DNA from 4 places in the Sphingomonas sp. PAMC26645 genome. Region 1 is predicted to be linked to each of the others. Evidence: predicted binding sites of a transcription regulator. Region 1 holds the regulator's gene; each other region holds the start of a gene.

Evidence for each region. Region 1 encodes LexA, which represses DNA repair genes until DNA is damaged. Its sites were predicted from a motif close to GTTCCNCNCTTGTTCT; they were not measured.
Region 2: a site for LexA is predicted at 3,230-3,245, ahead of E5673_RS09355 (UvrD-helicase domain-containing protein). Genes of this name have one in related genera too.
Region 3: a site for LexA is predicted at 1,984-1,999, ahead of uvrA (excinuclease ABC subunit UvrA). Genes of this name have one in related genera too.
Region 4: a site for LexA is predicted at 2,982-2,997, ahead of E5673_RS06000 (ribonucleoside-diphosphate reductase subunit alpha). Genes of this name have one in related genera too.

The regions. Positions count from the first base shown of each region.
Region 1 covers NZ_CP039249.1:2,903,807-2,911,084, forward strand. The annotation lists gene E5673_RS13350 (aminodeoxychorismate/anthranilate synthase component II) at 1-230, shown strand, start outside; gene trpD (anthranilate phosphoribosyltransferase) at 227-1,219, shown strand; gene trpC (indole-3-glycerol phosphate synthase TrpC) at 1,221-1,997, shown strand; gene moaC (cyclic pyranopterin monophosphate synthase MoaC) at 1,994-2,461, shown strand; gene E5673_RS13370 (energy transducer TonB) at 2,558-3,250, opposite strand; gene E5673_RS13375 (molybdopterin molybdotransferase MoeA) at 3,801-4,982, shown strand; gene lexA (transcriptional repressor LexA) at 5,051-5,725, shown strand; gene E5673_RS13385 (ComEC/Rec2 family competence protein) at 6,386-7,278, opposite strand, start outside.
Region 2 covers NZ_CP039249.1:1,969,450-1,976,727, forward strand. The annotation lists gene E5673_RS09345 (SDR family oxidoreductase) at 1-376, opposite strand, end outside; gene E5673_RS09350 (L-rhamnose mutarotase) at 489-830, shown strand; gene E5673_RS09355 (UvrD-helicase domain-containing protein) at 852-3,152, opposite strand; gene E5673_RS09360 (GFA family protein) at 3,262-3,657, shown strand; gene E5673_RS09365 (UrcA family protein) at 3,860-4,189, shown strand; gene E5673_RS09370 (inorganic phosphate transporter) at 4,445-6,112, shown strand; gene E5673_RS09375 (hypothetical protein) at 6,334-7,239, shown strand; gene E5673_RS09380 (glycosyltransferase family 4 protein) at 7,155-7,278, opposite strand, start outside.
Region 3 covers NZ_CP039249.1:1,367,356-1,374,633, reverse strand. The annotation lists gene uvrA (excinuclease ABC subunit UvrA) at 1-1,976, opposite strand, end outside; gene E5673_RS06375 (energy transducer TonB) at 2,180-2,998, shown strand; gene E5673_RS06370 (hypothetical protein) at 3,101-3,688, shown strand; gene E5673_RS06365 (GGDEF domain-containing protein) at 3,734-4,885, opposite strand; gene lpdA (dihydrolipoyl dehydrogenase) at 5,669-7,063, opposite strand; gene E5673_RS06355 (DUF5615 family PIN-like protein) at 7,065-7,278, opposite strand, start outside.
Region 4 covers NZ_CP039249.1:1,285,351-1,292,628, forward strand. The annotation lists gene E5673_RS05985 (ribonucleotide-diphosphate reductase subunit beta) at 1-261, opposite strand, end outside; gene E5673_RS05990 (hypothetical protein) at 324-527, opposite strand; gene E5673_RS05995 (DUF2171 domain-containing protein) at 584-844, shown strand; gene E5673_RS06000 (ribonucleoside-diphosphate reductase subunit alpha) at 984-2,903, opposite strand; gene E5673_RS06005 (PAS domain-containing protein) at 3,649-5,754, opposite strand; gene E5673_RS06010 (haloacid dehalogenase type II) at 5,873-6,598, opposite strand; gene E5673_RS06015 (EAL domain-containing protein) at 6,979-7,278, opposite strand, start outside.

The sequences.
Region 1 (7,278 bases):
GCTTCCGCCACAAGACCCTGCCGATCCACGGCGTCCAGTTTCACCCGGAAAGCATCGCGACCGAGCATGGCCACGAGATGCTCGCGAACTTCCTCAAGATGGCGAACATCCCCCACCAACTCCCCTCCCGCCTGCGGGAGGGGTCGGGGGAGGGCCGCGCCGCACCCACGACCTTAGCTGAACAGGAAGCCCCTCCCCTAACCCCTTCCGCAAGCGGGAGGGGAATGTGACCACCGTCGCCCTGCTTCCCGACCCGTTCTCCCCCCTCTCGCGCGAATCCGCCCGCGAAGCGTTCGCCGACATCCTCGACGCCCGCGCGAGCGACGACGCGATCGCCACCTTCCTCACCGATCTGGCGACCCGCGGCGAAACCAGCATCGAGATCGCCGAAGCCGCGCGCGCGCTCCGCAACCGAATGATCCCGATCGACGCCCCCGCGGGCGCGATCGACGTCTGCGGCACCGGCGGCGACGGCCACCACACGCTTAACGTCTCGACCGCCGTCGCGCTGGTCGTCGCGGCAACGGGTGTCCCGGTCGCCAAGCACGGCAACCGCGCCGCCTCCAGCAAGGCCGGCGCCGCCGACACGCTCGAAGTCCTCGGCCTCGACATGGACCGCGCCGGCGCCACCGCGGAGGCAAGCCTCAACGAAATCGGCATCGCCTTCCTGTTCGCCGCCAACCACCATCCGGCGATGAAGCGCATCACCCCGATCCGCCAACGCATAGCCAAGCGCACCATCTTCAACCTGATGGGCCCGCTTGCCAACCCGGCCGGCACCACCCGCCAGCTCATCGGCATCGCTCGCCCCGACTACGTCACGCTCTACGCCGAAGCACTCGAACAGCTCGGCACCGAAGCCGCGTTGGTCGTCTCGGGCGAAGAAGGCCTCGACGAACTGTCGGGCGCCGGCCCAAGCATCGTCGCCTCGGTCGGCACCGTCGCGCTCCCCGGCAAGGTTACCCCCGAAGACGCCGGCCTCACCCGCCACGCCATCACCGACATCCGCGGCGGCGACGCACACCACAACGCCGACGCACTCCGCCGCCTGCTCAAGGGCGAGGCCGGCGCCTACCGTGACGCCGTCCTGCTCAACGCCGCCGCCGCCTTGATGGTGGCCGGCACCGTCCCCAATCTTGTCGACGGCGCGGCCAAGGCTGCCGCCGCCCTCGACACCGGCAGCGCCGACGCGCTGCTCGCCCGCTGGATCGCCTACTGACATGACCATGCTCGACCGTATCCTCGAGACCAAGCGCGCCGAAGTTGCCGCGCGCAAGGCAACCACCTCGCTCGCCGACATTGATGCCGGCATCGCCCGCATGTCGAAGCCGCGCGGTTTCCGGGCCGCGCTAGACGCGAAGACCGGCTACGCGCTGGTCGCAGAGGTCAAGAAAGCGAGCCCCTCGAAAGGCCTGATCCGCGCCGATTTCGATCCCGTAGCCCATGCCCGCGCCTACGAAGCTGGTGGCGCCGCATGCCTGTCGGTCCTGACCGACGAAAAGTGGTTCCAGGGCTCCGATGCCTATCTGACCGCGGCGCGCGACGCTGTTTCGATCCCCGTCCTGCGGAAGGACTTCATGGTCGACCCGTGGCAGTCGACCGAGGCGCGCGCGATCGGCGCCGACTGCATCCTGATCATCGTCGCCGCGCTCGACGACATCCAGATGGCCGAGATCGAAGCCTCCGCGCTAGAATGTGGCATGGACGTGCTGGTCGAAGTCCACGACGCGCACGAGATGGAGCGCGCGCTGCGGCTCAAGTCGCGCCTGATCGGCGTCAACAACCGCGACCTGCGCGACTTCTCGGTCGACTTCCAGCGCACCTACGACCTCGTCGGCAAGGCGCCCAAGGACTGCACCTTTGTCGCCGAGAGCGGGCTCACGACGCGCGCCGAACTCGACGCGATGGCCGCGCACGACATCCACTGCTTCCTGATCGGCGAAGCGCTCATGCGCCAGGACGACGTCGAAGCCGCTACTCGGGCGCTCGTCGGATGACCGGCCTAACCCACATCGACGAAGCCGGCGCGGCGAGAATGGTCGACGTCGGCGGCAAGGCGGTCACCGCCCGCGAAGCCGTAGCCTCCGGACGCATCACCATGTCCGCCGAAGCCGCCGCGGCGATCGGCGCCGGCACTGCAAAGAAGGGCGACGTCCTCGCCGTCGCGCGCGTCGCCGGCATCATGGCGGCCAAGCGCACCAGCGACCTGATCCCGCTTTGCCACCCGCTCCCCCTCACCAAGGTAGAAATCGACCTGGTCGTCGACGAAACCGGCGTAACCGCCACCGCTAGCGCCTCGACCGAAGGCAAGACCGGCGTCGAGATGGAGGCGCTCACAGCAGCCACGGTAACGCTCCTGACGATCTACGACATGGCCAAAGCGATCGACAAGACGATGGTCCTCACCGACATCCGCGTCCGTGCAAAGTCCGGCGGAAAATCCGGCAACTGGACCGCGTAAAACAAAACCCTCTCCCCCAGGGGAGAGGGAAAGACGCCAAAGTCGGCGAGGGTGAGGGCAAGCCAAGCCAAGCAGAACGCGCTTAGCTAAAGCCCCTTAGTCATCATCGATAGACCAGTCGTGGCTCTCGACGATCGTCGACTCGACCGGCCGCCCCGCCGCATCCAACGACGGGTCGTACCGGAATCGCTGCTCGATCAACCGACACGTCAGTGCATCAAGCTCCCGGCTCCCGCTAGACCGAGTCACCCGACACCCCGACACGCGCCCATTGGTTTCAACCACGTACCGCACGAATACGCGCCCTCTGATCCCGGTCTCCGCACCGTCATCCGGATAATCCGAATCCTTCAACCGCCCCTTTCGCCACCGCGGCGGCGTCTCCTCGCCACCCCCGCCGTCGCCATCGCCATATCCCCCACTCCCGGTGCCATTGCCGATCCCCCCACTCCCGGTCCCCGGCCCGCGAATATCCGAAGCGCCCGCCGTCGCCTGCGCCCCCACCCCAGCCTTCTCCGCGACCACGACCGGCGGCGGTATAACGACTGGCACCACCGGCGGCGGCGCCACCACCTCCGTAGCCTTCGACTTCAGATTAGGCGGCGACGCAGCCCCCTCCGGCTTCCGACTAGGCGACGGTCGAGGCCTCACCTTCTCCTCGGGCGGCGGTGGCGGGGGCGGCGCCGCATCGAACACCTTCAACGCATCGCTCACCGCCGCCGGCATCGTCACCACCAGCCCGTTGAGCAGCGCATAGCCCAGCACCCCCGGCAACAGGACAGCACCCACCGCCGCCCCGATCCTGTCTCTCGCCCGAGGCTGATTACGTGTCATCATACTGATCTGGTGTCTCTTTCCCCCAAACAAAGCCCCGTTCAGGATGAACCGGCGCTGGCCGAGCGTTTGGAGAAGACGATGCCGACTAGCCCGAACTCCTTGTCGGGCCGCGGAGAAAACAGCGGAACACTATCAGCACCACCCCGGCGAAGGCCGGGGCCCAGTTGGGAAAGCCGAAGTAATCCGTAGCGACCGCTCCGCCAAACCCATGTTTCACCGCGAAGGCGGGGACCCAGACTGGACTCCCGCCTTCGCGGGAGAACAAGGGTGCACCAGCCGCGCCGGACCGCCCCGCCGCCCTCCGAAACCCCAACAACACCTGTCCTACGTCCCAAACCCATGGCAAAGCGCCAGACACGCCAAAACTCCCCTCCCGCCGGACCTTCTACCGGACGAGACCGTTCCAAACCTGACCCCCAGAACCGCACCCGCCAAATGTCTCCCAGCGTGTGAACTTCCTGCACTTCCAGCAGGAGAGCCGCCCAAAAACAGAGTCTTACGCATGACCCTAGTCCCCGTCGCAGAAGCCCAGACCCGCCTCTTCGCCATGGCCCCCCGCGTCGGCCACGAGACCGTGACGCTACGCGAAGCCGCTGGCCGCTGGGCCGCCGAGAACATCCTCGCCCGCCGCACGCAGCCCGCCGCAGACCTGTCCGCGATGGACGGCTACGCGATCCGTTACGCCGACCTCCCCGGCCCCTGGACCGTCATTGGCGAAAGCGCCGCCGGCCGCCCCTTCGCAGGCCAGGTCGCCCCGGGCCAAGCCACCCGCATCTTCACCGGCGCCGCCATGCCCGAAGGCACCGACACCGTCATGGTCCAGGAAGAAGCCGAGCGTGACGGCGAAACCCTGATCCTAGCCGGCGAAGGCCCCCCGACGCTCGGCCGCAACACCCGCCGCAAGGGCCTGGATTTCTCCACCGGTACCCGCTTGATCGCTGCCGGCGACCGCCTCAGCCCCGCGCGCATCGCCGTCGCCGCAACCGGCGGCCACGGCAGCCTCACCGTCAACCGCCGCGTCCGCGTCGCCGTCGCAGCCACCGGCGACGAACTCGTCCCCCCCGGCTCGACTACCGACGGCGTCGCGCTTCCCGAATCGAACGGCATCATGCTCGCCGCGATGCTCGCCGACATGCCGGTAGACATCATCGATCTCGGCATCCTCGCCGACAATCTCGAGATCCTCCGCGAAGCCTTCGCCAGCGTTCAGGCAGACCTGCTCGTCACCACCGGCGGGGCATCGGTTGGCGATCACGACCTAGTCCGCCCGGCGATCGAAGCCGCCGGCGGCACGATCGACTTCTGGCGGATCGCGCTGCGCCCCGGCAAGCCGATGATGGCCGGCCGGATCGGCGACATGATGGTGCTCGGCCTCCCCGGCAACCCGGTCTCCGCGTTCGTTACCGCGACGTTGTTCGTCAAACCCGTCGTCGCGCACATGGCCGGCGCACGCGACCCGCTCCCCCAGTCGACGCACGCGCTGCTCGGCGAAGACCTCCCCGCCAACAACGCCCGCACCGACTATCTCCGCGCCGAACTCCGCGACGGCAAAGCCTATGCCTCCACGATCCAGGACAGCTCGATGCTGCTCACGCTCGCCCGCTCGACGTGCCTGATCGTCCGCCCCGGCAACGCACCCGTCGCAAAGACAGGCGAATCGGCGGAAATCCTCGTGATCGCGTGAAGCGAGCGCTTGACGGCGTTAATTATGTTCCATAGAAGTTCCCAGTCTGTTCCGGACGGAGAACCGCCATGCTCACGCGCAAGCAGCACGAACTCGTCTGCTTCATCAACGATCGCCTCAACGATACCGGCGTCTCGCCGTCGTTCGAGGAGATGAAGGACGCCCTCGACCTCAAGTCGAAGTCGGGCGTCCACCGTCTGATCAGCGCGCTCGAGGAGCGCAACTTCATCCGCCGCCTGCCAAACCGCGCGCGCGCGCTCGAAGTGCTGCGCATGCCCGAACGTGCGGAAAAAAAGACGCCGTCCAAGCCATCGAACGTGAAGGCAGCCCCCGCCGCTGCAACGCCACAACCGGCCAACGACGTCATCGAGATCCCCTTGCATGGCCGCATCGCCGCCGGCGTCCCGATCGAGGCGTTCGAGGGCAGCACGATGCTAGCCGTCCCCGCCGCGCTGCTCGGCACCGGCGAACACTACGCACTCGAGGTTTCGGGCGACTCGATGGTCGAAGCCGGCATCCTCGACGGCGACTACGCCCTGATCCGCCGCACCGAAACTGCCCGCGACGGCGAGATCGTCGTAGCCCTGATCGAAGACAGCGAAGCCACTCTAAAATACTTCCGTCGCGAAGGCGCCATGGTCCGCCTCGACCCGGCAAACCGAGCCTACGACCCCCAACGCTACGCCCCCGCCCAAGTCCGCGTCCAAGGCAAACTCTCCGGCATCCTCCGCCGCTACGACTGAACTGCCTGGACCGGCCTCCGTCATCACGACGCAGGCCGGTTTCGGTTTCTGGTTGCTCGGGAAAAGCGACAGCCTAGCCTTAAGCCAAGTCGCTTCTCCGGCCGACAACAGCGGCCGGATCTCTTGGGCAAGTTAAGCGAGATGTACTGGGCGTGTCGAAAAGCGGCTAGTTTTTCGACACGCCCAACCAGCCCCCAAGCGTCCGGAAGCCCCTCTCACGCTCTGATGCATAGTCGCGTTCTCGACTCGAATGCCCAATCTCTGCGTCTCTGCGCCTCTGCGCGAACATCTCGTCCTCAATCTTCAGCGCGGCCGAAGAATTGGTTTACGTGGAGACGCGGAGGGGTTGCGCTTAGGGAAAACGAAGCACCTCCAAACGTCTTCGGAAGGAAGACTAAACAGTCCCCAGCCCGAGCCACCCCGTCATACAACAACCTTCTCCGCGTCTCCGCGTGAACCAGTTCGTCTTGCTGTGACCGCACGGGAAGACGAAAGATTTTGTTCAGGCGAAGGCGCAAAGGCGCGAAGATATGGTGCCTGGATCAGCGCTTACCGGCTTTCGCTGGCGGCAAAAAACTGACGTCGGCTTATCGTTCATGGAGGTGTAAGGCCTCCCAAGCCGCATCACCTTCGCGCCTTTGCGCCTTCGCGTGAACAGTTCTATTTTTGACGGCCTTGGCCGGCGCGAAACGCCGATACAGTACCGTGAAACCGATCATGGCGCGGCCTAAACGAGGACGCGGTGCGTTCGAGGAGAGGCGGATCGCGCCAGGGGTGACGATCGCCTGCGTTCAGGATGGTCACGACTGTCCCGCTCCCCAAGGTCAGCGCGACGCCGCCCGTACGCCGAAGGACACGACGATCCAGTTTCAGCCACCGCGGTACACACCGTTTCGGCAGACCGCGTTCGCTGACGACGACATCGGCGCCGTGACAGGCGGCGATGAACTCAGCAATCGGAACCATATAGGCGCTGCGGGTCGCGAGGATGCGCCACGTCCGTCCCCGTGCGGCGATATCGGTGACGCACAGATCGCGACTGCACCGCGCATCGGGTTGGTCCGCCAGCAGCAGCGGCTCGCCATCCACCCCGCCATTCTCGGCCAGCATGTCGCGCGTGTAGTCGCCCGCTCGGTCGCGCAGCATCGCGAGCCCCGCCGCGGTTCGTACCGCAACGTGGCGCCCGTCTCCCGTCACCAGAACGTCAGGCGCTGGCGTGGTCAGCGCCCAGACCGCGCCGGCTGCTAGCGGCATCAGCCCGAGGCGTCGCCACCGCGTCCGCCAGAGCGCAATCCAAATCCCCCCGACGATCATCAGCGCGAACGCCGCCGTCGGCATCGCGGGCAACGACCGCACCGAACCTGGTGCGCTGGCAACACCGTGTGCCAGCCACAGCAGCGCATCGAGCGATCGCTGCACCAGCCACCATATCGGCGCCCCGAGCCCGGCCGCATCGAGCAGCAACGCCAAAGCTTCCAGCGGCATAACGACGAAGGTCGTCAAGGGAATGGCGACGATGTTGGCGAACGCGCCGTAGAGCCCGGCCTTGTGGA
Region 2 (7,278 bases), 930 kb from region 1:
TGACGATCGCACCGCCGCCGCGCGCGAGCATGCCGGGCAGGAACGCGCGGGTCATGCGGTGCATCGCGTGGACGTTGAGGTCGAACGACAGCATCCAGTCATCGTCGCTGCCTTGCAGGATGTCGCCCGCCGCGACGAAGCCGGCGACGTTGGCGAGAATGTCGATGTCGCCGATCGTGGCGGGCAGTGCGGCGATCGCGCTGGCGTCGAGCAGGTCGACGACCAGACGTTCGACGCCGTCGATCGCCTGTAGCGCATCGCCATCACGGTCGAGCGCGAACACCCGTGCGCCCTCGTCGCGGAAGCGTTCTGCGGTGGCGCGGCCGATGCCTTGTGCGGCCGCGGTCACTACCGCGGTCTTGCCGGACAGTCTCATTCCATCTCCTGCGCGTCGTTGTGCGTTTCGTCGGTTTTATTAGTCAAAGTGACTTTTGAAAAGGGGCGGCGGCGCTATTGTCGCGGGAGTACGCCGTATCGAAGGAATTTCCGTGACGTATCGCATCGTGACCGCATTGGACCTCGTCGACGACGCAGCGCTGATTGCCGCTTATCGCGAACGACACGCGCTGGGTGCCGTGTGGCCCGAGGTCGTGCGCGACATCGTCCAGCGGGGGTATCGAGAGATGGAGATCTGGCGGGTCGCGGACCGGCTCGTGATGATCGCCGAGGTCGAGGACGATTTTCCACGCGCGGTCGACCCGGCGTTGCAGCCGGTCGTCGCGTCTTGGGAGACCGCGATGGACGTGTATCAGAAGCCGATCGAGGCGACCGGGCCGAAATGGGCGGTGATGGAGCGGATCTTCTCGCTTGCCGATCAGACCGCCGGCTGATCGTTTTCCCGGTTAATGCCGTTAAGGCGTGAGCGTCACGAAGCTGTCCATCACGCGCTTGCGGCCGGACTGTTCGAAGTCGATCTCCAGCTTGTTGCCTTCGATCTCGGCGATCGCGCCGTAGCCGAACTTCTGGTGGAACACGCGCATGCCGAGCGACAGGTCGTCGCGGCCCTTGTTGCCGAGACTGATCGCGCTCGATCGGCTTTCGACGACGCGGGCGGGTTTGGTGGAGAAGGTGCTGCCGGTGCCTGACGCGCGCTGCCAACCGGGGCCGCGGCCGGTGCCGCGGGCGACGTCGGCGAACGGATCGGCGCGGTCGGACCAATTGGCCTGCCAGAGGCTCGCGCCGCCCGACATCGTGGTTTCGGTGTCGATGTGCTCAGGCGGGAGTTCGGCGACGAAGCGCGAGGGGATCGACGAGTTCCACTGGCCGTAGATGCGGCGATTAGCAGCGTGGATGATGACCGCCAGTCGCCGTGCACGCGTGATCGCGACATAGGCCAGGCGGCGTTCCTCTTCGAGGCTCTTCACGCCGCCTTCGTCGAGCGAGCGCTGCGACGGGAACAGGCCTTCCTCCCAGCCGACCAGGAACACCGTGTCGTATTCGAGGCCTTTGGCGGCGTGGATGGTCATGATCGTGACCTGCGGGTCCTGCGCGCCGCCCTCGTTGTCCATCACCAGCGAGACGTGTTCGAGGAACGCGCCAAGCGAGTCGTACTCCTCCATCGCGCGGACGAGCTCGCTGAGGTTCTCCAGGCGACCGGTAGCCTCGACCGACTTTTCGGCCTGGTACATCGCGGTGTAGCCGCTCTCGTCGAGCAACTGGCGGGCGAGTTCGGCGTGCGGCAGGCTGGTCGCCATGTCGCGCCAGCGGGCGATGTCGCCGACCAAGCGTCCGAGCGACTTCTTGGCGGCGCCGGTCAGTTCGTCGGTGTCGAGGATGCGCGCCGCGGCGGTGGTCAGCGGTGTGCCGGTGGCGCGCGCGAGCTGGTGGATGCGTGCGACTGCCTTGTCGCCAAGGCCCCGCTTCGGCACGTTGACGATGCGTTCGAAGGCGAGGTCGTCGGCCGGTTGGTTGACGACGCGGAGGTACGCGAGCGCATCGCGGATTTCGGCGCGTTCGTAGAAGCGGAAGCCGCCGACGATCTTGTACGGCATGCCGATCGCGATGAAGCGGTCCTCGAACTCGCGCGTCTGGTGCTGCGCGCGGACCAGGATGGCGACCTCGTCGAGCGACTTGCCGGCCCCCTCTTTCTGAAAAAGGCGCCGGACGACGTCTATCTCCTCGCCGACCCGGCGCGCTTCCTCGGGGCCGTCCCAGACGCCGATGACCTTCACCTTCTCGCCGACGTCGCGCTCGGTCCAGAGCTGCTTGCCGAGGCGGCCGCCATTGTTGGCGATCACGCCCGATGCGGCGCCGAGGATATGCGGCGTGCTGCGGTAATTCTGTTCGAGGCGGATGACCTTCGCGCCGGGGAAGTCGCGCTCGAACTTCAGGATGTTCTCGACCTGCGCGCCGCGCCAAGAATAGATCGACTGGTCGTCGTCCCCGACGCAGGCGATGTTCTTGCGCTCCTGCGCGAGCAGCCGCAGCCAGAGATATTGCGACGAGTTGGTGTCCTGATACTCGTCGACCATGATGTATTTGAAGCGCTGTTGATACTGCGCCAGCACGTCGCGGTGCGTCTTCAGGATGACCAGCATGTGGAGCAACAGGTCGCCGAAATCGCAGGCGTTGAGCGCGATCAGCCGGGTCTGGTATTGCTGGTACAACTCGCCGCCGCGGCCGTTGGCGTAACGCTCAGACTCGCCCGCATCGATGTCGGCGGGGACGAGGCCCTTGTTCTTCCACTGGTCGATCAGCCCGGCGAGGCTGCGCGTCGGAAAGCGCTTCTCGTCGATGTCGGCGGCAAGGATCAACTGCTTCAGCAACCGCAACTGGTCGTCGGTATCGAGGATCGTGAAGTTCGACTGCAGCCCGACCAGTTCAGCGTGGCGACGCAGCATCTTGGCCGCAATCGCGTGGAAGGTGCCGAGCCACGGCATGCCCTCGACCGCATCGCCAACCAGACGACCGACGCGCTCGCGCATCTCGCGCGCGGCCTTGTTGGTGAAGGTGACCGAGAGAATTTCCGACGGCCACGCCTTCTTGGTGAAGATCAGGTGCGCGAGCCGTGCCGTCAGCGCCGCGGTCTTGCCGGTGCCGGCGCCGGCGATGATCAGGACGGGCCCGTCGGTGGTCAGCACCGCCTCGCGCTGCGGCGGGTTGAGACCGCGCAGATAGGGAGGCTCTGCTTGCGGCGCGGACGTTTGGGCGATCTGGTTCACCGGTGAACAGGTAGGGAACGGGGGCCGAAGGGGCAAGCGGGTATGGCTTGCGCGGTTCGACGATACGTGGAACAAGTTGAGAACATAGAGGGAGGCGGGCATGCTGGCGGGACGATGTCATTGCGGAGCGATCAGCTATGTCGCGGAGGGCGAGCCCGAGCATCACGCGCTGTGCCATTGCGGCGATTGCCGGCGAAGCGCGGGTGCGCCGATGGTAGGCTGGATCGCATTCAGGTCCGAGCAGGTGACCATCGCGGGCGATCCGGTGACGTATGAATCGTCGGCAAGCGGTCGGCGTCAATTCTGCGGACGGTGCGGGACAGGACTATTCTATACCAATGCCGAGTATCTGCCGGGGATCATTGACGTGCAATCCTGTACGCTGGACGATCCCGAGGCGGTCGCGCCGGGTGCGCATATCCAGGTGGCCGACCGATTGGCGTGGATGGCGAATGTGGCCGCTTTGCCTGCGTTCGAGCGATATCCGGGGATGTGACCTAACGCCTCATCTAGAGTTTCGGCGCGTCGTCGGACCGTCGCCAAACCGTCGCGCGAGCGTAACGAACGACGGGTAGGGGATGCGCAGCGACGTGGTTCGTGGTCGGAGATGCCGCACCCAGAAAGGTGTCCCGACGCGCTGACGCCGTCGCCCGCAGGCATCGCCTTGCGGACCGCAGGACCATTTGAGGAACATCATCATGAAGCTTTTCATCAGCGTCGCTTCGGCGGCGATCGTCGGCGCTTGCCTGTTTTCCACAGGTGCTTCCGCGAGTTCCGGGCGCGACCCGGTATCGGTGCGCGTGTCGCGCGCCGGGCTCGACCTGACCAGCGACGCCGGGCGCACCGCGTTCCAGCGCCGGCTGCGTTCGGCGATCGCCGGCGCCTGCCAATCGCACGGTGTCGGCCTCGCGGCGCTCGCCGATGCGCAGCAGTGCCGCAAGGAAATGACTGCGGATGCGGACGTGAAGATGGCCACTTTGTTCGGCCGCAATGGCATGCAGCTCGCGAGCATCGGTGAAGCTCGGTGAATTAACTCGCTGATTAAGGTCGAGGAGGTCGGTTCCGAACATCCTCCCCCGCAGGGGGGAGATGGCGCCGAAGGCGACGGAGGGGGAGGACACGGAACGCACGTTGTCCTCTGCCTCCCCTCCGTCTGGCGAGGGCCAGCCACCTCCCCCTGGCGGGGGAGGATTGTAGGGGGCGACGTCCCAAATAGGGTCGAACGATCGCTTGATTTACATCTGTCATAAGATTGTCATCGTAAGGGCCGACTGCACATTCCTATGGCAACCTCCACATTTGCACCCGATGCGGTGACGGCTGATTCGAGCGCTACCGCTGCGCCGCATACCGGTCCCAAACTCGATCATTCGCTGCATCCGTCCGGGCGCTGGATATTCCTTGCCGTGCTGATCGGCGGGCTTGCCTATGCCGGGTTCAGCATCGCGTTCGACACCGCGCAGGTCGGCGAGAGCCTGGCGGGCGGGGCGTTCGCGTTCCTCGCGCTGGCGCTGCTGATCGCGCTCGGGTTCGAGTTCGTGAACGGGTTCCACGACACCGCCAACGCGGTCGCCACCGTCATCTACACGCACTCGATGCCCGCACCGCTCGCGGTCGTCTGGTCGGGATTCTTCAACTTCCTCGGCGTGATGTTGTCGTCCGGCGCGGTAGCGTATTCGATCGTCACATTGCTGCCGGTCGACCTGATCCTGAACGTCGGCAGCGTCGGCGGGTTCGCGATGATCTTTGCGCTGCTGCTAGCGGCGATCCTGTGGAACCTCGCGACTTGGGCGGTCGGGCTGCCCAATTCGTCGAGCCATGCGCTGATCGGTTCGATCCTCGGCGTCGGCCTTGCCAACCAACTCATCAACGGCGGCGGCGCGGACGGCACGTCGGGCGTCGACATGGTGCAAGTCTGGAAAGTTCTCTCCGCGCTCGCATTCAGCCCGATCGTCGGCTTCGTCGGCGCGCTGTTGCTGCTGCTCGTGATGAAGCGGTTCCTGCGCGACAAGAAGCTGTACGAGGCGCCCGAGGGCCAGACGCCACCGCCGCGCGGCATCCGTGCGCTGCTGATCGGCACCTGCACCGCGGTCAGCTTCGCGCATGGCAGCAATGACGGTCAAAAGGGCATGGGGCTGATCATGCTCATTTTGATCGGCTGCGCGCCGACCGCCTATGCGCTGAACCGGACGATGCCCGAGAGCGCGATGCCGGCGTTCGTGCAAAGCGCGCAGGCGGCATCGGCCGCGTACCGCGCGCATGCCGACGGCGCACCCGCCGACGTGGCGACCTCGCGTGCGCAGGTCACCAAGGCGCTGAAGAGCAAGCATGTCGCCGACCCTGTCATCTATGGCGCGCTGGCGACGTTGTCGGACGACGTGTCGAGCCGGATCGAAAGCTACGGGTCGCTGGGCAAGGTGCCCGCCGCGGCGACGCCGAACCTGCGCAACGACATGTACCTCGTGCTCGATACGACCAAGCTGATCGCCGAGGACAAGTCCGCGCAGAGCCGCTTCACCGCGCGGGAGATCACGACGCTCAAGAGCTATAATAGCGGGCTCGAACAGGGCACGCGGTATATCCCGACCTGGGTGAAGGTGACCGTCGCGCTGGCGCTGGGCCTGGGGACGATGGTCGGATGGAAGCGGATCGTCGTCACGGTGGGTGAGCGGATCGGCAAGACGCATTTGACCTACGGCATGGGCGCGTCGGCCGAACTGGTCGCGGCGGCGACGATCCTGCTGGCGGTGCGATACGGCATGCCGGTGTCGACCACGCATATCCTGTCCTCGGGTGTGGCCGGTGCTAGTGTCGCCAATGGCGCCGGGTTGCAGCGCCGGACCGTGATGAACATGGCGTTGGCCTGGGTAATGACCCTGCCGGTGGCGATGCTGCTGTCGGGCGGGCTGTATTGGCTGCTGCTGACGCTGGCGCATAGTTTCGGGTATTGAGCGGGCGCTTGATCCTCCCCTGTAAGGGGAGGTGGCTGGCTCTTGCCAGACGGAGGGGTGTCGCCCTGAGTTGATCGCGGATACCCCTCCGCCAGTCCCTGCGGGCCTGCCACCTCCCCCGATGGGGGAGGATTTAGATCAGGCGGAACCTGTCCTTGGCGCCGCGGGTTGCCGGAGCCATGCAATTACGATGCTCGATCTGTGGGAACTGGGACTGGCTCGTGCGCGAGGATTGGTTCGAGTGTAGCCACTGCCGCCTGCTTGTTCGCGACGCGAACGAGGTCGGTGCGGTTGCCGACGAGATCGTCGCTCGGTTGGGAAGCGGGCTTGTTGACCTACAGCGCGATCCTGCGGAGCGCTGGATGCTCGACCCAGCCGGTTTGCGGAACGCGGCGTGGCGGTTCGGGTTCGAGGTGGAGCCGGTCGCCGTTGCGCGGGGCGATGTCCGCTTTCCTCCCGATTACCGTCCAGCCCAGGCGCACTCGACCCCCACGACGACTGTGCCGCACGGGATAGGGCTCGGCATCATGGCGCGGCCCGCCGACGCCAGCGACATCGTCGAGATCGCGACACACTATCGCACCGCATTTGCCCGTATCGTCGTCCTGCTCGACGGCACGGCAGACGAGGCAGGCGAAATCGCAGTGCGGGTCCCGTGGATCGAGGTCGCTCACCACCCCCTCGCAAACGATTTCGCCGCACAACGCAACCGCCTCCAGGACGCGATGCAGACCCGCTGGGTGCTGCAGATCGATACCGACGAGCGCCCCGACACCGCTTTGCTCGCCGCGCTCGGCTGGCTGGTCGCGGCGGCGGATCGCGACGGGTTGCGCTCGCTCGGGCTGCCGCGCCGCAACCTTGTCGATGGGGTGCAGTCCGCGTCCTATCCGGACATCCAGTACCGCCTCAACCGTAGCGATATCCGTTTTTCCGGCCGCGTCCACGAGCGTCCGGTCGTACCGTTCGTCGAGAGTTCGCTGGCACTGGCCGGTGCGCTCGAACATCGGCTCGATGGCGAGCGGGTGCGCGAGCGGACGCGAATCTACGAGGCGATGTCGACCGGCGCGGGCAGGCCGGAGGACGAGGCGTTGCTGCTCGCCCCCTTCGATCCGATCGCGGTGCGATAGACCGCGGTCGTCTGCGCGGACAGGGTATCGCGCGTGAAC
Region 3 (7,278 bases), 1.5 Mb from region 1:
ACGCCGGTGATGCAGGTGAAGGTGCCGAGCGGCAGGCTTGCGGTGACGCCGCGCAGGTTGTTGGCGACCGCGTTGTGGACGGTGAGCTTCTTGCCGTTGCCTTTCCGTCGCGTGGTTGGGACCGGCACCTCGCGCGTGCCGTTGAGATAGTCGGCGGTGATGCTGCCCTTCGACTTGAGGATCTGCTTCAGCGTGCCCTGCGCGACGACCTGACCGCCGCGGACGCCGGCGCCGGGGCCCATGTCGATGATGTAGTCGGCGGTGCGGATCGCGTCCTCGTCATGCTCGACGACGAGCACGGTGTTGCCGAGATCGCGCAGACGGCGGAGCGTCTTGAGGAGCATGTCGTTGTCGCGCTGGTGCAGGCCGATCGAGGGCTCGTCGAGGACGTAGAGCACGCCGGACAAGCCGCTGCCAATCTGCGATGCGAGGCGGATGCGCTGGCTCTCGCCGCCGCTGAGCGTGCCGGAGGTGCGGTCGAGGTTGAGGTAGTCGAGGCCGACGTTGTTGAGGAAGCCCAGACGCTCGACGATCTCCTTGAGGATGCGTTCGGCGATCGCGTTCTGCTGGTCGCCGAGATGCTGGGGCATGTCGGTGAAGAACTGGAGCGCGTCGACCACCGAGAGATGCGTGGCGTAGGAGATGTCCTTCATCGCGATCTTGACCGCGAGCGCTTCGGGTTTCAGCCGCGCGCCGCCGCAGACTTCACAGGGGGCGGCGGACTGGTACTTGCTCAGCTCCTCGCGCATCCAGGCGGAATCGGTCTGGAGCATGCGGCGGTTGAGGTTGCCGATGACGCCCTCGAACGGCTTCGACACGTCGTATTTCTTCTTGCCGTCGATGAAGGTGAGCGTGACGGGCTTGCCCTTCGAGCCGTGCAGGATGGTGCTCTGGACCTCCGGCGGGAGGTCGGACCAGGGCGTCTCGATGTCGAACTTGAACTCGCGCGCGAGGCTGCCAAGGACCTGCATGTAATAGGGCGACGGCGGGTTGGATTTCGCCCAGGGCACGACCGCGCCCTTCTTGATGCTGAGCATGTGATTGGGGACGACGAGGTCTTCGTCGAACAGCAGCTTCTCGCCGAGGCCGTCGCAGGCCGGGCATGCACCCTGGGGGGCGTTGAACGAGAACAGGCGTGGCTCGATCTCGGAGATGGTGAAGCCGCTGACCGGGCAGGCGAATTTTTCGCTGAAGACGATGCGGCCGTCGGGGGCGTTGTTGCCTAGGATTTCCGATTTCGGTGTGTGCGGTTCGACCGGGTCGGCGGGGTCGACATAGGCGAGGCCGTCGGCGAGTTTCAGTGCGGTTTCGAAGCTCTCGGCCAGACGCGTGGCGATCTCGCCGCCGACGACGAGGCGGTCGACGACGACTTCGATGTCGTGCTTGTACTTCTTGTCGAGCGCGGGGGCTTCGTCGATGTCGTGGATCGTGCCGTCGATGCGGACGCGCGCGAAGCCCGCCTTCTGCCACTCGGCGAGTTCCTTGCGGTACTCACCCTTGCGGCCGCGAACGACGGGGGCGAGCAAATAGAGGCGCGTACCCTCGGGGAGCGCCATGACGCGGTCGACCATCTGGCTGACGGTCTGCGCCGCAATGGGCTCGCCGGTCGCGGGCGAGTACGGGATGCCGACGCGCGCCCAGAGCAGGCGCATATAGTCGTAGATTTCGGTGACGGTGGCGACGGTCGAGCGCGGGTTGCGGCTGGTCGTCTTCTGCTCGATCGAGATCGCCGGGCTGAGGCCCTCGATGTGGTCGACGTCGGGCTTCTGCATCAGTTCGAGGAACTGGCGGGCGTAGGCGGACAGGCTCTCGACGTAGCGGCGCTGGCCCTCGGCGTAGATCGTGTCGAACGCCAGGCTCGACTTGCCCGAGCCCGAGAGGCCGGTGATCACCGTGAGCGTGTCGCGGGGGATGTCGATGTCGACGTCCTTGAGGTTGTGCTCGCGCGCGCCGCGTACGGAAATCTTTGTCAGCATGAGGCTGGTTCTACTTCTGTTCTGATCGGGAGACTAGTGGGAGAGATAGGAATGCATGAGGCCGGGTGCCAGTTCATCCGGGACGATCGATTGCGCAACGGGCGATCTGGGCGTCGACTCGGCTTGCAACCGTGCGGCGTATTTTGGAGAACCGACGAACGGGACGCGGTGCAAGGGTATGATGCGATGACGAGTATTTTTGGATGCCGCTGATGCTGGGACTGGCCGCTGCGGCTGCGCTGGCGGAGCCCACGGCCGCGCCGTTGACGCCGGCGGGCAAGTGGAACGTCGATTATGGCGCGACCGCCTGCATGCTCGGCCGCACCTATGCCACCGGCAAGGCGGAGACGATTCTGGCGCTGCGTCGGCTGCCGCTGGCGTCGACGCTCGAGCTGATGGTCTACACCAATGGTCGTAGCGTAACGATGCGGCTGGGCCAGGCGAAGATCGGCATAGTCGGCGGGGGATCGGATGACAGCCGGTACGAGAGTTATCCGACCCAGGCTTCGGGCAAGCGGATGACGCGCATGCAGGTCGATGCCACGCTGTTCGAAACGCTGCCCGCCGATGCCGTGTTGCGCATCACCCCGGACAAGATGTCGGGCTGGGCGTTCGCGATGCCAAATGCGAAGGCGGCGTTCGAGGCCTTGGCCAAATGCAATGATTCGACGGCCAAGGAGTGGGGCATCGACCCGACCGAGCGCGCGAAGATCGCCCAGCCTGCCAAGGCGACGACGCGGCCCGAATACTGGGTCGGGCCCGACGATTACCCGAGGACGATCGTCGGCAAGGGTGCGCAGGGGACGTCGACGGTCCTGTGGACGATCGGCCTCGACGGGCGGGTTGCGGATTGCCGGCCCGTGGTGACGAGCGGCGAGGTCGAACTCGACAAGGCGGCCTGCAGCGCGATCATGCGGCATGCGCGCTACACACCCGCGCTCGGCTTCGACGGCAAGCCGATGGTCAGCCACGCGACGCAAAAGGTGACGTGGCGATTGCCGGGCGCCTGGTCCGGCAACTGATCGACCATCACGGGTGGACAGGCCAAGCCGCCGGGGTTGCACTCCGGTATCGGTGTATTATCTTGTTCGTACACACTGACGCGGAATGGCACAGAGGACGACATGGGCAAGAAGAAGGACGAGAGGAAGCGGCGCGAGCGCGAGGCCGAGATGGCGGCGGCTCAGGGTCAGTCGGGTGCTGGGCATGAGGGCCATGGGCATGACGCGCACAAGCATGACGCGCACAGGCATGAGGGCCGGAAGCACGAGGGTCGCAAGCATGAAGGCGGCGCGCCGTTCGCGGGGATCGCTGCTACCATCGCGCGACAGATGGGGACGCCGGTCGGGCGGCAGATGATCGCGGCGGGGCTGATGGCCGCGGCGACGGCGATCTCGAAGCATGATGCGAAATCGAGTGCTCGGCCGACGCCGCCTACGCCTCCGACGCCCCCTGCCCCGCCTTCCCCTGCCTCGTCCTCGGCACAGGCTGAGCCTGCAGCATCGAAGGTCGAGCCGGACGTGGCGGCCGAGCCTACCAAGCCGCAGGGCAATGGTCCGTTTGCCGGGGATACGCCGGAGCCACCGCGGAGCGAGACGAACGCGCTGCCGCCCGAGTTCGCGAAGGTGCTGGACTCGGTCACGGTGGGACTCGAGCGGTTGTTCGTCGGGTTCGGCAAGCCGACCGCGAAGAAGGACCCGCCTGCCGCTTAAGTGTGCAGGACCGCGACGCCGCGCGCGGCGTTGCGGTCCTGCGGCTCAGGCTGCCTTTATGTAGATGGCGGGTTGGCGGCGGTCGCCCTTTGCGAGGTACATCGCGCGGTCTGCACCGGCGATGAGGTCGACGATCGGTGTGTCGGGGTCGCCCTCGACGACGCCGATGCTGACTCCGAGCGTGCCATGGGCGGCCATGCGCGGCGCCATGGTCTGCGCGAACCGCGTCGCGATGCGATCGCCGATGATGCTGGCCTGCTCGGTCTGGACGTCGGGCAGCATGCAGACGAACTCGTCGCCGCCCCATCGGATCAGGTGGCCTTGTTGGCCGACGGCCTCGTGCGCGATCTCTGCGAAGGTGCGGAGTGCGGCGTCGCCGGCGGCGTGGCCTAGCGTGTCGTTGAGCGCCTTGAAGCGATCGAGGTCGAGCATCATCACCGTCAGCGTGCGCGGCGCGTGGCGGCCGGCGAAGGTCTGCGCGATGCGGTCCAGGCCGGCGCGGTTGAACGCGCCGGTGAGCCAGTCGCGCTCCATCTGATCGAGCAGCTGGCTTTGGCCACGCTCGGCCTGGAGGATCAGCAGCGAGAAGGCGCGGAAGATGATGAAGGCGATCTGGCCCGCCGCGAGCCAGGCACCGAGATCGTCGTGACGGCCGGTCAGCTGCGTGCCGATGCGGTCGCCGTAAGCCAGCCACGCGCGGCCGAGGAACATCGGCACGGTGACCGCGAACAGCGCGGCGACGATCCAGCCGGTCTGTAGCGAGTCACGACGCGCGAGACGGACGGCGACGATCACCACGACGAGGTCGAACCCGGCGCGGATGACGCTGAGATAAGCGACGCGGAGGTGGAAATGCGCCGGGTCGTGCGTGAACCAGAGGGGCAGGCCAAGGACCGCGGCGGTCGCCAGCATCGACGTCAGGCGCGCGTCGGGACGGCTGAACTTCACGACCGCGCCGGCGATCAGCGCATAGCCCATCACCACCGCGGGATTGCCGATGCTGGGCGCCCAGGGGAGGCCGATCCGATCGTTGAGCACCGCCATCAGCGCGCCGCACCCGGCGATCAGGTGGCCGGCGCCCCATAGCCCTGCCCACGATCCGAACCGACCGGTTGCCAGCGGGATGAGGTGAATGAACCCGGCGACCAGCATGCCAAGGCCTGCGACGACGTAGAGAGTAGAGAGATCGAGCGCCACGGGGACCTGCTTGTTCGTTCGTTAGGCGGACTAATAGGTTGGCTTTGCTAAGGATTGGTTCCGGTTGGGGGGTGGGGGCGGAAGTTTGCTTTTTGGGTGGGGTGGGTTGGGGGTGGCGCGATGAGGAGCCGGACGCCGAAGGTGATAGGCGATGCGGAGGGCGGATGTGGTGGCGTGCCAAGAATGTTTCCCCGAGAAGGCGGGGACCCAGACTGGGCTCCCGCCTTCGCGGGAGAACAAGAAGGCGGCCGGTATCGTTTGGGGCGGAGTGGCTCTGGCTTGACCGACGTTGTCGGGCGTTGTCGGGCGTTTCGTGCACGCCACCCCAGATTGCGCCCAGTTGTTGCGCTCCTCCCCCGTCATTCCGGCGGACGCCCGCACCCATGGTCGCGAACCGGGTCATGCTAGCGTGATATCGCTGGGGCCACCGTAACCGTGGGTCCCGGCGTTCGCCGGGATGACGGGAGGGGCTGTGTTGGGCTTTGCGGGTGGACGGGGCGTGGGCGAACTGGCGAACTGCGGCAACATCCATCCCCCCCGATCGAACTCAACCTTTGCCCCCTTGCCTTCGCCTTCGCCTTCGCCGCCCTCGCGCTGCACCTTCAACTCTCTCGCTGCAAACGCAGAGAGGGCGCCGGTGGATTGCCACCGACGCCCTCTCAATCCTACTTCACTTGCGGAAGCTGCGCCCTGCTTGGCCGGACAGGGGCTAAGCCCCTGTCGTCGGACGGCGCTGGAGCGCCCCCGGCCGGGCACGCCCTTTGGATCCATATCTAGCAATTGCTAGATATGGATGGGCTTGCCTTGCACAGCCATCGCGGCTTCCTTGATCGCCTCGGCATGCGTGGGATGCGCATGACAGGTGTAGGCGATGTCTTCGCTGGTCGCGCCGAATTCCATCGCGATGGCAGCTTCGGCGATCAGCGTGCCGGCGAGGCTGGAGACGATCCAGACGCCGAGGACGCGGTCGGTCTTGGCGTCGGCGATGATCTTCACGAAGCCGTCGGTGTCGCGGTTGGTCTTGGCGCGGCTGTTCGCGGCGAACGGGAACTTACCGACCTTGATCTCGGTCTTGTCGCGCGCCGCCTCCTCGGTGAGGCCGACGCCGGCGATCTCGGGCATCGTGTAGACGACGCTCGGGATGACGTCCTCGTTGACGATGCCGGTCTGGCCGGCGATGTTTTCCGCGACCGCGACGCCCTCGTCCTCGGCCTTGTGCGCGAGCATCAGGCCGGGGATGCAGTCGCCGATCGCCCAGACGCCGTCGACCTTCGTGCGGAACGAGTGGTCGGTTTCGATCTGGCCGCGCTTGTTGAGTTCGAGGCCGATGGCTTCGAGGTTGAGGCCGTCGACGTTGGCCTTGCGCCCGATCGAGACGAGCACCGCGTCGGCGGTCAGCGTCTCGGATGCGCCACCGGCGGCGGGCTCGACGGTGACGGTCGCGACGCCGTCGGCGACCGTCACACCGGTGACCTTGGTCGAGAGCTTCAGTTCCATGCCCTGCTTCTTAAAGAGCTTGGCGGTCTCGCGGCGGACTTCGCCGTCGAAGCCGGGGAGGATCTGGTCGACGAACTCGACGACGGTGACCTTCGCGCCGAGACGGCGCCAGACCGACCCGAGTTCGAGCCCGATCACGCCGCCACCGATGACGACCATGTGCTCGGGGACCTTGGGGATCTCGAGCGCGCCGGTGCTGTCGACGACGGTCTTCTGGTCGACCTCGACGCCGGGGAGCGGCATGACGCTGGAGCCGGTGGCGATGACGATGTTCTTCGCGGTGACTTTCTGGCCGGCTACGTCGACGGTGTGCGCGTCCTCGAACGCGGCCCTGCCCTTGAGCCAGGTCACCTTGTTCTTCTTGAACAGGAATTCGACGCCGCCGGTCAGTTCCTTGACGGCCTTGGCCTTCTCGGCGTGCATCTGGTCGAGGTTCAAGGTGACGCCCTGGAAGTCGATGCCGAACTTCGTCATGTGGCCGCCCTTGGCCTCCTCGTAGATCTCGGAGGCGTGGAGCAGCGCCTTGGACGGGATGCAGCCGACGTTGAGACAGGTGCCGCCGAGCGTCTCGCGGGACTCGGCGCAAGCGGTGCGCAGGCCGAGCTGCGCGGCGCGGATCGCCGCGACGTAACCGCCGGGGCCCGCACCGATCACGAGGACGTCATAGTCGTAGTCAGCCATGTTATGCTCCAGCGGGGAACGGCTTACTGCGTTCGCCGTCCTTGGTTATCGTTGTGATGTGGCCTTCGAAGCCACCACCGGCCAACACTGCGATCAGGCGGTCGGCGATGGCATCCGGATGCACGCGGTTCAGTCGATTATATAGTATCGCGCAGGGCGCAGGGTAACCACGGTTGAAGATCAGGTCGCCGAAGTCACGGTCGTCCGTGACCAAT
Region 4 (7,278 bases), 1.6 Mb from region 1:
GATCTCGGTCGGCTTGAACACGCGGCCGTACTTCTCGTGGTAGCAATCCTGCACCTCGACGTCGGCCTGCGTGAAGAAGCGGAAGATCTGCGTGAGCAGGTTGCGCTCGTGATCGCTGAGCTTCTGCGCCCAATCGCGGCAATCCTCGCCCAGAGGCACTTCCTCGGGGAGCCAGTGAAGCTGCTGCTGGCGCTTCCAGAACTCGAACGCCCAGGGGTATTCGAACGGCTTGTACTGCTTGGAGGCGTGAAGGAGGGACATGGGGTAAGCCTTTCGGGAGATTGGTTTTATATCGAGAAACTGGGGGGATCAGGTCGCGTGTTTCATGTCTCGGTGCTCCATTGCCACATCGCGGCGGCGGACATCGCGAGGACGATCGCGCCGGAGGTGAGCATGATGCCGATCATGCGGAACGCGTAGGTCTGCTGCTCGGTGATGCTCGGGCTGCGCAACCGGAGCAGCATCGCGGTGCCGACGATTCCGAGCACGCCTGCGACCACGAACATGATAGCTGAACCATACGTCATGCGACCAACTCGCCCGGCGCGCGTTCAGCACCCGAACCCAACACAGGAGAACGACCATGGTCGATGCAACCAAGATCCAGGAACATGCCGAAGTCATCGGCGCGGACGGCGTCCATGTCGGTACCGTCGACAAGGTCGAAGGCAACCGCATCAAGCTGACCAAGAAGGACTCGGGCGCGCAGGTCGTCGAGGGCACGGGCAGCCATGAAGGGCATCATCACTTCATCTCGCTCGGGCTGGTCGCGGATATCGAGGACGGCAAGGTCCGGCTTTCCGCCAACGCCGACGTGGCGGTGACGTTCGAAGAAGAGGCCTGACGCGAACGCGGTGCGCATCGAGCGCGCCGCATAGCCTGCCCGAACCCCGGTCCGCTTCGCGCGGGCCGGGGTTTTTTGCGTCAGGCGCGCCCCGGTCCGTGATGCACGGGCCGGGGTCACGCTTGAACGCCGAGAGGCCTTACTGGCAGGCAAGGCACTCATCGTAATCCTTCGACTCGACGTCGATCTGGCGCAGGTCGATGGTGTTGTCCGCCTCGACGCCGCCGGCGAAGCCCGCGCGCTGGACCGACTTCGAGCGGAGGTAATAGAGCGACTTGATGCCGAGCTCCCAGGCGCGGAAGTGGAGCATCAGCAGATCCCACTTCTCGACGTCTGCCGGGATGAACAGGTTCAGCGACTGCGCCTGGTCGATGTACGGCGTGCGATCGGCGGCGAGTTCGAGCAGCCAGCGCTGGTCGATCTCGAACGACGTCTTGTAGCAGTCCTTTTCCTCGACCGAGAGGAAGTCGAGATGCTGGACCGAGCCGCCCTGTTCGAGGATCGAGTTCCACACCGCGTCCGAGTTCTTCGACTTCTCGCTCAGCATCTTTTCGAGATACGGGTTCTTGATCGAGAAGCTGCCCGACAGCGTCTTGTGCGTGTAGATGTTCGCCGGGATCGGCTCGATGCACGCCGACGTGCCGCCGCAGATGATCGAGATCGACGCGGTCGGTGCGATCGCCATCTTGCAGCTGAACCGCTCCATCGCGCCGACGTCGGCGGCATCGGGGCAGGGGCCACGCTCGATCGCGAGCTGCATCGAGGCTTCGTTGGCTTGGCTGCTGATGTGCTTGAACATGCGCAGGTTCCACGACTTCGCCATCGCGCCCTCGAACGGGATGCCGCGGGCCTGAAGGAACGAGTGGAAGCCCATCACGCCGAGACCGACCGAGCGCTCGCGGCCCGCGCTATAGGCGGCGCGCTCCATGCCGGGTTCGTGGCGGTCGATGTAATCCTGCAGCACGTTGTCGAGGAAGCGCATCACGTCTTCGATCAGGCCCTTCTCGTCCTTCCACTGATCCCACGTCTCGAGGTTCAGCGACGACAGGCAGCACACGGCCGTACGCTCGTTGCCGAGGTGATCCTTGCCGGTCGGCAGCGTGATCTCCGAGCACAGGTTCGAGGTCGAGACCTTGAGGCCGAGCTCGCGGTGATGCTTGGGCATCGCCTTGTTCACGTGATCGGCGAAGACGATATACGGCTCGCCGGTCTGGAGGCGGGTCTCGACGAGCTTCTGGAACAGCGAGCGCGCGTCGACGGTGGCGCGGATCGCCTGGTCCTTCGGCGAGCGGAGATGCCATTCCTCACCGTTGCGCACGGCTTCCATGAAGTCGTCGGTGATCAGCACGCCGTGGTGGAGGTTCAAAGCCTTGCGGTTGAAATCGCCCGAAGGTTTGCGGATTTCGAGGAATTCCTCGATCTCGGGGTGCGAGACGTCGAGATAGACCGCCGCCGAACCACGGCGCAGCGAGCCCTGGCTGATCGCGAGCGTGAGCGAATCCATGACGCGGACGAACGGGATGATGCCGCTGGTCTTGCCGTTGAGGCCGACCGGCTCGCCGATGCCGCGGACGTTGCCCCAATAGGTGCCGATGCCGCCGCCGCGCGAGGCGAGCCAGACATTCTCGTTCCAGGTGTCGACGATGCCGCCGAGGCTGTCGGGGACCGAGTTGAGGTAGCACGAGATCGGCAGGCCGCGGCCGGTGCCGCCGTTCGACAGAACGGGGGTGGCGGGCATGAACCAGAGCTTCGAGATCGCGTCGTACAGGCGCTGCGCATGGCCGGCGTCGTCGGCGTAGGCCGAGGCGACACGGACGAACAGGTCCTGGTAGCTCTCGCCCGGAAGCAGGTAGCGATCCTTCAGCGTGTCCTTGCCGAACTCGGTCAGCAGCGCGTCGCGGCTGTGATCGACCTCGACCGGGTAGATCTGCGCGCGCACGGAGTGGCTGTCCTGCGCCTGGCGCGGGGCCTTGGGGGCCTCGGCTTCAGGCGCTGCGATGGTCTGTTCGATCGTGTCTGTGGTCATGTCGCTATCCCGGCTGCTGTCTCTGAAATCCATCGAAACCGCTCCTAGTGTTCTGTATTCGTTCGAATCGGCGTCATGTCGCCATGCTACCATCGGACGGCCCCTAACGGGAGAACAAAAAGTGACCATCGCGGCGGTGGAAGGCGCGCTTACGGTCATATCGCATATGGCTATGCGAGGGTTGTTCTACCAGCGATTGGGTCCGCCCCCGAACGCAACCCCAAGAGATTGTGCCAAAGCGCGAAGAGACGCAAGGGGGTGCGGGGGTGGTCGGGGGCTCGGTTCGTCGCGTTCGCGTGCGGGTTGGCCGGGCGGGATATTCGCGACGCGTGGACTTCTGCGGGGTTCAAGATGTGCAAGGGGGCGAAGCGGGAACGAAAAATTATTTCGGCGGGGAAGATGGCAAATGTTGCTTCGGGGGGGGGTGGGAGTGGGGCTAGATATGGGGGGACCGCTCTAGTTCCCCCGCGAAGGCGGGGGCCCAGGAGCCACGAACGTCGTCCTGCTCGATTCCTGGACCCCCGCCTTCGCGGGGGAACGGCATAGGGCGTTCGTCCTTTTCCGAATAAGAGCACCACCCCGCCAAAGCCTCACCACCCCGGCGGAGGCCGGGGCCCAATTGGGAAACGTCGCCAACTGAGCGTAGCGCGTCGTTACTGCGACCTTTCCACTTGGGCCCCGGCCTTCGCCGGGGTGGTGGCAATCGTGAGGTGGTGGTGATCGTTGGAGTGGGGCGTGGGGAGGGCAGCGCTTGGCGGCCCGCTATCTTTCGATCGCCTTACCCCTCGATCATCGTCCGGATCTGCGTCGCCAGCGCTTCCATCGCAAACGGCTTGGTGATCATCGACATACCCGGCTCCAGGAAGCCCGACGCCAGCGCAGCGTTCTCCGCATAGCCCGTCATGAACAGCACGCGGAGCCCCGGACGCAGCGCACGACCAGCATCCGCAACCTGCCGACCGTTCAGTCCTGGTAGGCCGATGTCGGTGACGAGCAGGTCGATCCGCTCCATCGTCCGCAGCTTGTCGAGTCCGGCCGGACCGTCGTGCGCCTCGACTGCCCGGTAACCGAGCTCGCCCAATACCTCGACGATCAGCGCGCGGACGACCGAGTCGTCCTCGACCACCAGCACGATCTCGCCCGCATCGGTGACGTGGTCCTGCGTCAGGCCGGGAAGCGCTTCGTCCTGCTCCGCTTCGCCGTAGTGACGCGGCAAATACAGCTTGATCGTCGTGCCCTGGCCGAGCTCGCTATAGATTCTCGCATAGCCTTCGGACTGGCGCGCGAAGCCGTAGATCATCGACAGGCCGAGGCCGGTACCCTGGCCGATCGGCTTGGTCGTGAAGAACGGCTCGAATGCCTTGGCGATCGTGTCGGCGGACATGCCGGTGCCGGTGTCCGACACGCAGATGCACACGTAATGGCCCGGCCGGACGTCGCGCTGGCTGGCGGCGAAATGGTCGTCGAGGTGCGCGTTGCAGGTCTCGATCGTGAGCTTGCCACCGTGCGGCATAGCGTCGCGCGCGTTGATGACGAGGTTGAGCAACGAGTTCTCGAGCTGGTTGGGATCGCACAGCGTCGTCCACAGACCACCGGCGAGCACCATCTCGAGTTCGATCTGCTCACCCGTGGTGCGACGGAGCAGGTCCTCGAGCGACGCGACCAGCGGGTTGACCTTGACCGGGCGTGGATCGAGCGGCTGGCGGCGGGAAAACGCCAGCAGGCGGTGGGTCAGCGAGGCGGCGCGGTTCGCGGCGGCGGTCGCGCCGGTGATGAAGCGATCGAGCTCGCCGACACGCCCTTGCGCGACGCGGCGCTGGACGATCTCCAGGCTACCCGTGATGCCTTGCAGCAAATTGTTGAAGTCATGCGCGATGCCGCCGGTGAGTTGCCCGACCGCCTCCATCTTCTGTGCCTGGCGGAGGGCCTCCTGCGCCTCGATCAGTTCCTGGGTGCGATCGCGCACGCGCTGTTCGAGGTCGGCGTTGAGCGATTGCAGGTCGCGTTCGAGCCGCTTGCGGTCGGTGACGTCCGCGCCTTCGACGAAAATGCCGACGACCGCACCGGTCGCGTCGCGGATCGGTTGGTAGACGAAATCGACGTAGCGATCGTTGACCGAACCGCCGGGTTCAGCCTGAACCGCATAGAGCATGCCCACCGCCGTGAACGCTTCGCCTGTCGCATACACATCGTCGAGCAGGTCCAGAAACCCCTGTTCGACCGCGTCGGGCAACGCCTCGGCAACGGTTCGGCCTAGCATCTCTCGGTGGCCGACCAGCTTGTCGTAGCCGGGGTTGGTCAGCTCGAACCGGTGCTCGGGCCCGCGCAACATCGCCATGAAGGTCGGCGCCTGCGCGAACATCTGGCTCATCCGCTCGCGCTCGTCACGCAGCGCGCGTTCGGTCTGGACGCGCTCGGTGCTTTCGTAGGTCGAGCAGAACATGCCCGCGATCGCACCGCTTTCATCGCGGACGGGCGAGTAGGAGAAGGTGAACCAGGCATGCTCGTCATAGCCCTTGCGGTTGGTGACGAGGGGCAGGTTTTCGAAGAACGACGCTTCGCCCGCCAGCGCCTTATCGACCAGGGGACTGATATCGCTCCAGACATCCGCCCACACGTCGGCGAACTGCTGGCCGAGCGCCTGCGGGTGCTTGTCGTGCATGATGCGGGCATAATGGTCGTTGTAGAGGAAGCCGAGTTCCGGGCCCCAGGCGAGGCACATCGCGAATTCGGACGCGAGCATCAGCGACACGATCGAGCGCAGCGACTGCGGCCAGTGCTCGATCGGCCCCAGCGGCGACGTCGACCAGTCATGCGCGCGGATCATCGCGGCCATCTCGCCGCCACCGGTCAGGAAATCGGCCTCGGCCGTCTGTGTGGTCATCTCAAATTCCTGCCGGGTCGCACGCCGGGCCGAATTTTACGCCGGTGCGGGTTCGATACGGGCGGTCGATACGGGGACGCGTCGCGCGTTTCCACCGGTTCGCGGGCAGGTCGGCGGGTCATCGGCACAGTTCGTCGGCCAATCGCGTCAGGCTGTCGACGCTGTAATCCCAGTCCTGTGCTGCATCCGCGTCGGGTGCAGGGCGGCCGCCATATTCATGCGGGCGGTCGACATAAGCGGTCTGCAGGCCGGCGGCGCGCGCCGCGGCGAGGTCGCTGTGGTGCGCGGCGACCAGGCAGAGTTCGCCCGGGGCAATGCCGAGAAACCGCGCGGTGGCGAGGTAGGATTCTGGAAGCGGCTTGTAGACGCGGCTGACTTCGGCCCCGAGGATCGCATCCCAGGGCAGACCGGCGCGGCGCGCCATGTCCAGCATCAGCGCGATGTTGCCGTTGCTCAGCGTGACGATCGGATACCGCGCCTTGAGGCGGGTGAGACCCTCGACCGAGTCGGGCCAGGGATCGAGCCGGTGCCAGGCGTGAGTCAGGTCGGTGAGCGTGGCCTCGTCCAGCGTGGCCGGGTCGACGCCGTGGTGACGGAGCAGGTCTTCAAGTGCCTCGCGGTGGAGCGTGTCGAGAATGACGAACGGCCGCCGTCCGCTGCGGACCTCCTCGAGCGCCGGTTGATAGCGTTTGCGCCAGCCGTCGGCGAAGCGGTGCGGGTCGATATCGGTGCGGTCGAGGCGCGCGAGCACGGGCGCGGCGTCGCGCGCGATGCCCGAGCGCCAGTCGACCACGGTGCCGAACACGTCGAACGCGAGGGCTTTGTTCGGGGCGCGATGTACCATGGGGGTGAGACGGTGGGAGGCGGCGGTTGGTTCCCGGGAACGGGAGACTTCCGGGCTCTTGCGCAGGCCGTCGTTGAGCGGGGATTCTTACGCTCGGTCCCTTACGTTGACCCACCCCGGCGGAGGCCGGGGCCCAATTGGGAAACGTGGATTGGCGAACGTCGTTCGCTGTTACGACGACCTCTCCAATTGGGCCCCGGCCTCCGCCGGGGTGGTGGACTTTTACCGTTCTCCCGCGAAGGCGGCAGTCCAGGAGTCGCAAGCGGTCGCGCTGCTTGATCCTGGGCCCCCGCCTTCGCGGGGGAACTAGAAAGCAGACGTACCCGCCTCGTTTGATATGTCCCTACCCGTAGGGGAACTCAAACGCCGTTTTGCCTAACTCACCCAGCCCGGCGAAGACGCGCGGAGTGGCCCTGGTTCAGTCGTTCCAGGTTGAACGCCTCGTGGAACTCGATGCCCGCCTTGCCGGCGCGCGCCCAGCGGATCCGGGCGCCGAACATCTGGTCCTCGACCAGTTCAATCTCCAGTTCGACGCCGTCGGGGTTGCCGTCGATCCGCAGCCCGTCGAGCATCGCGCCCGAGGTCGAGATGTCGCGGATGCGGACGTCGCCGCGGACCCCGTCAATCGCGATCCGGGCGGAGCGCAGCATCTTGGTGCGCGGCGCACGGCTCACCTTGAA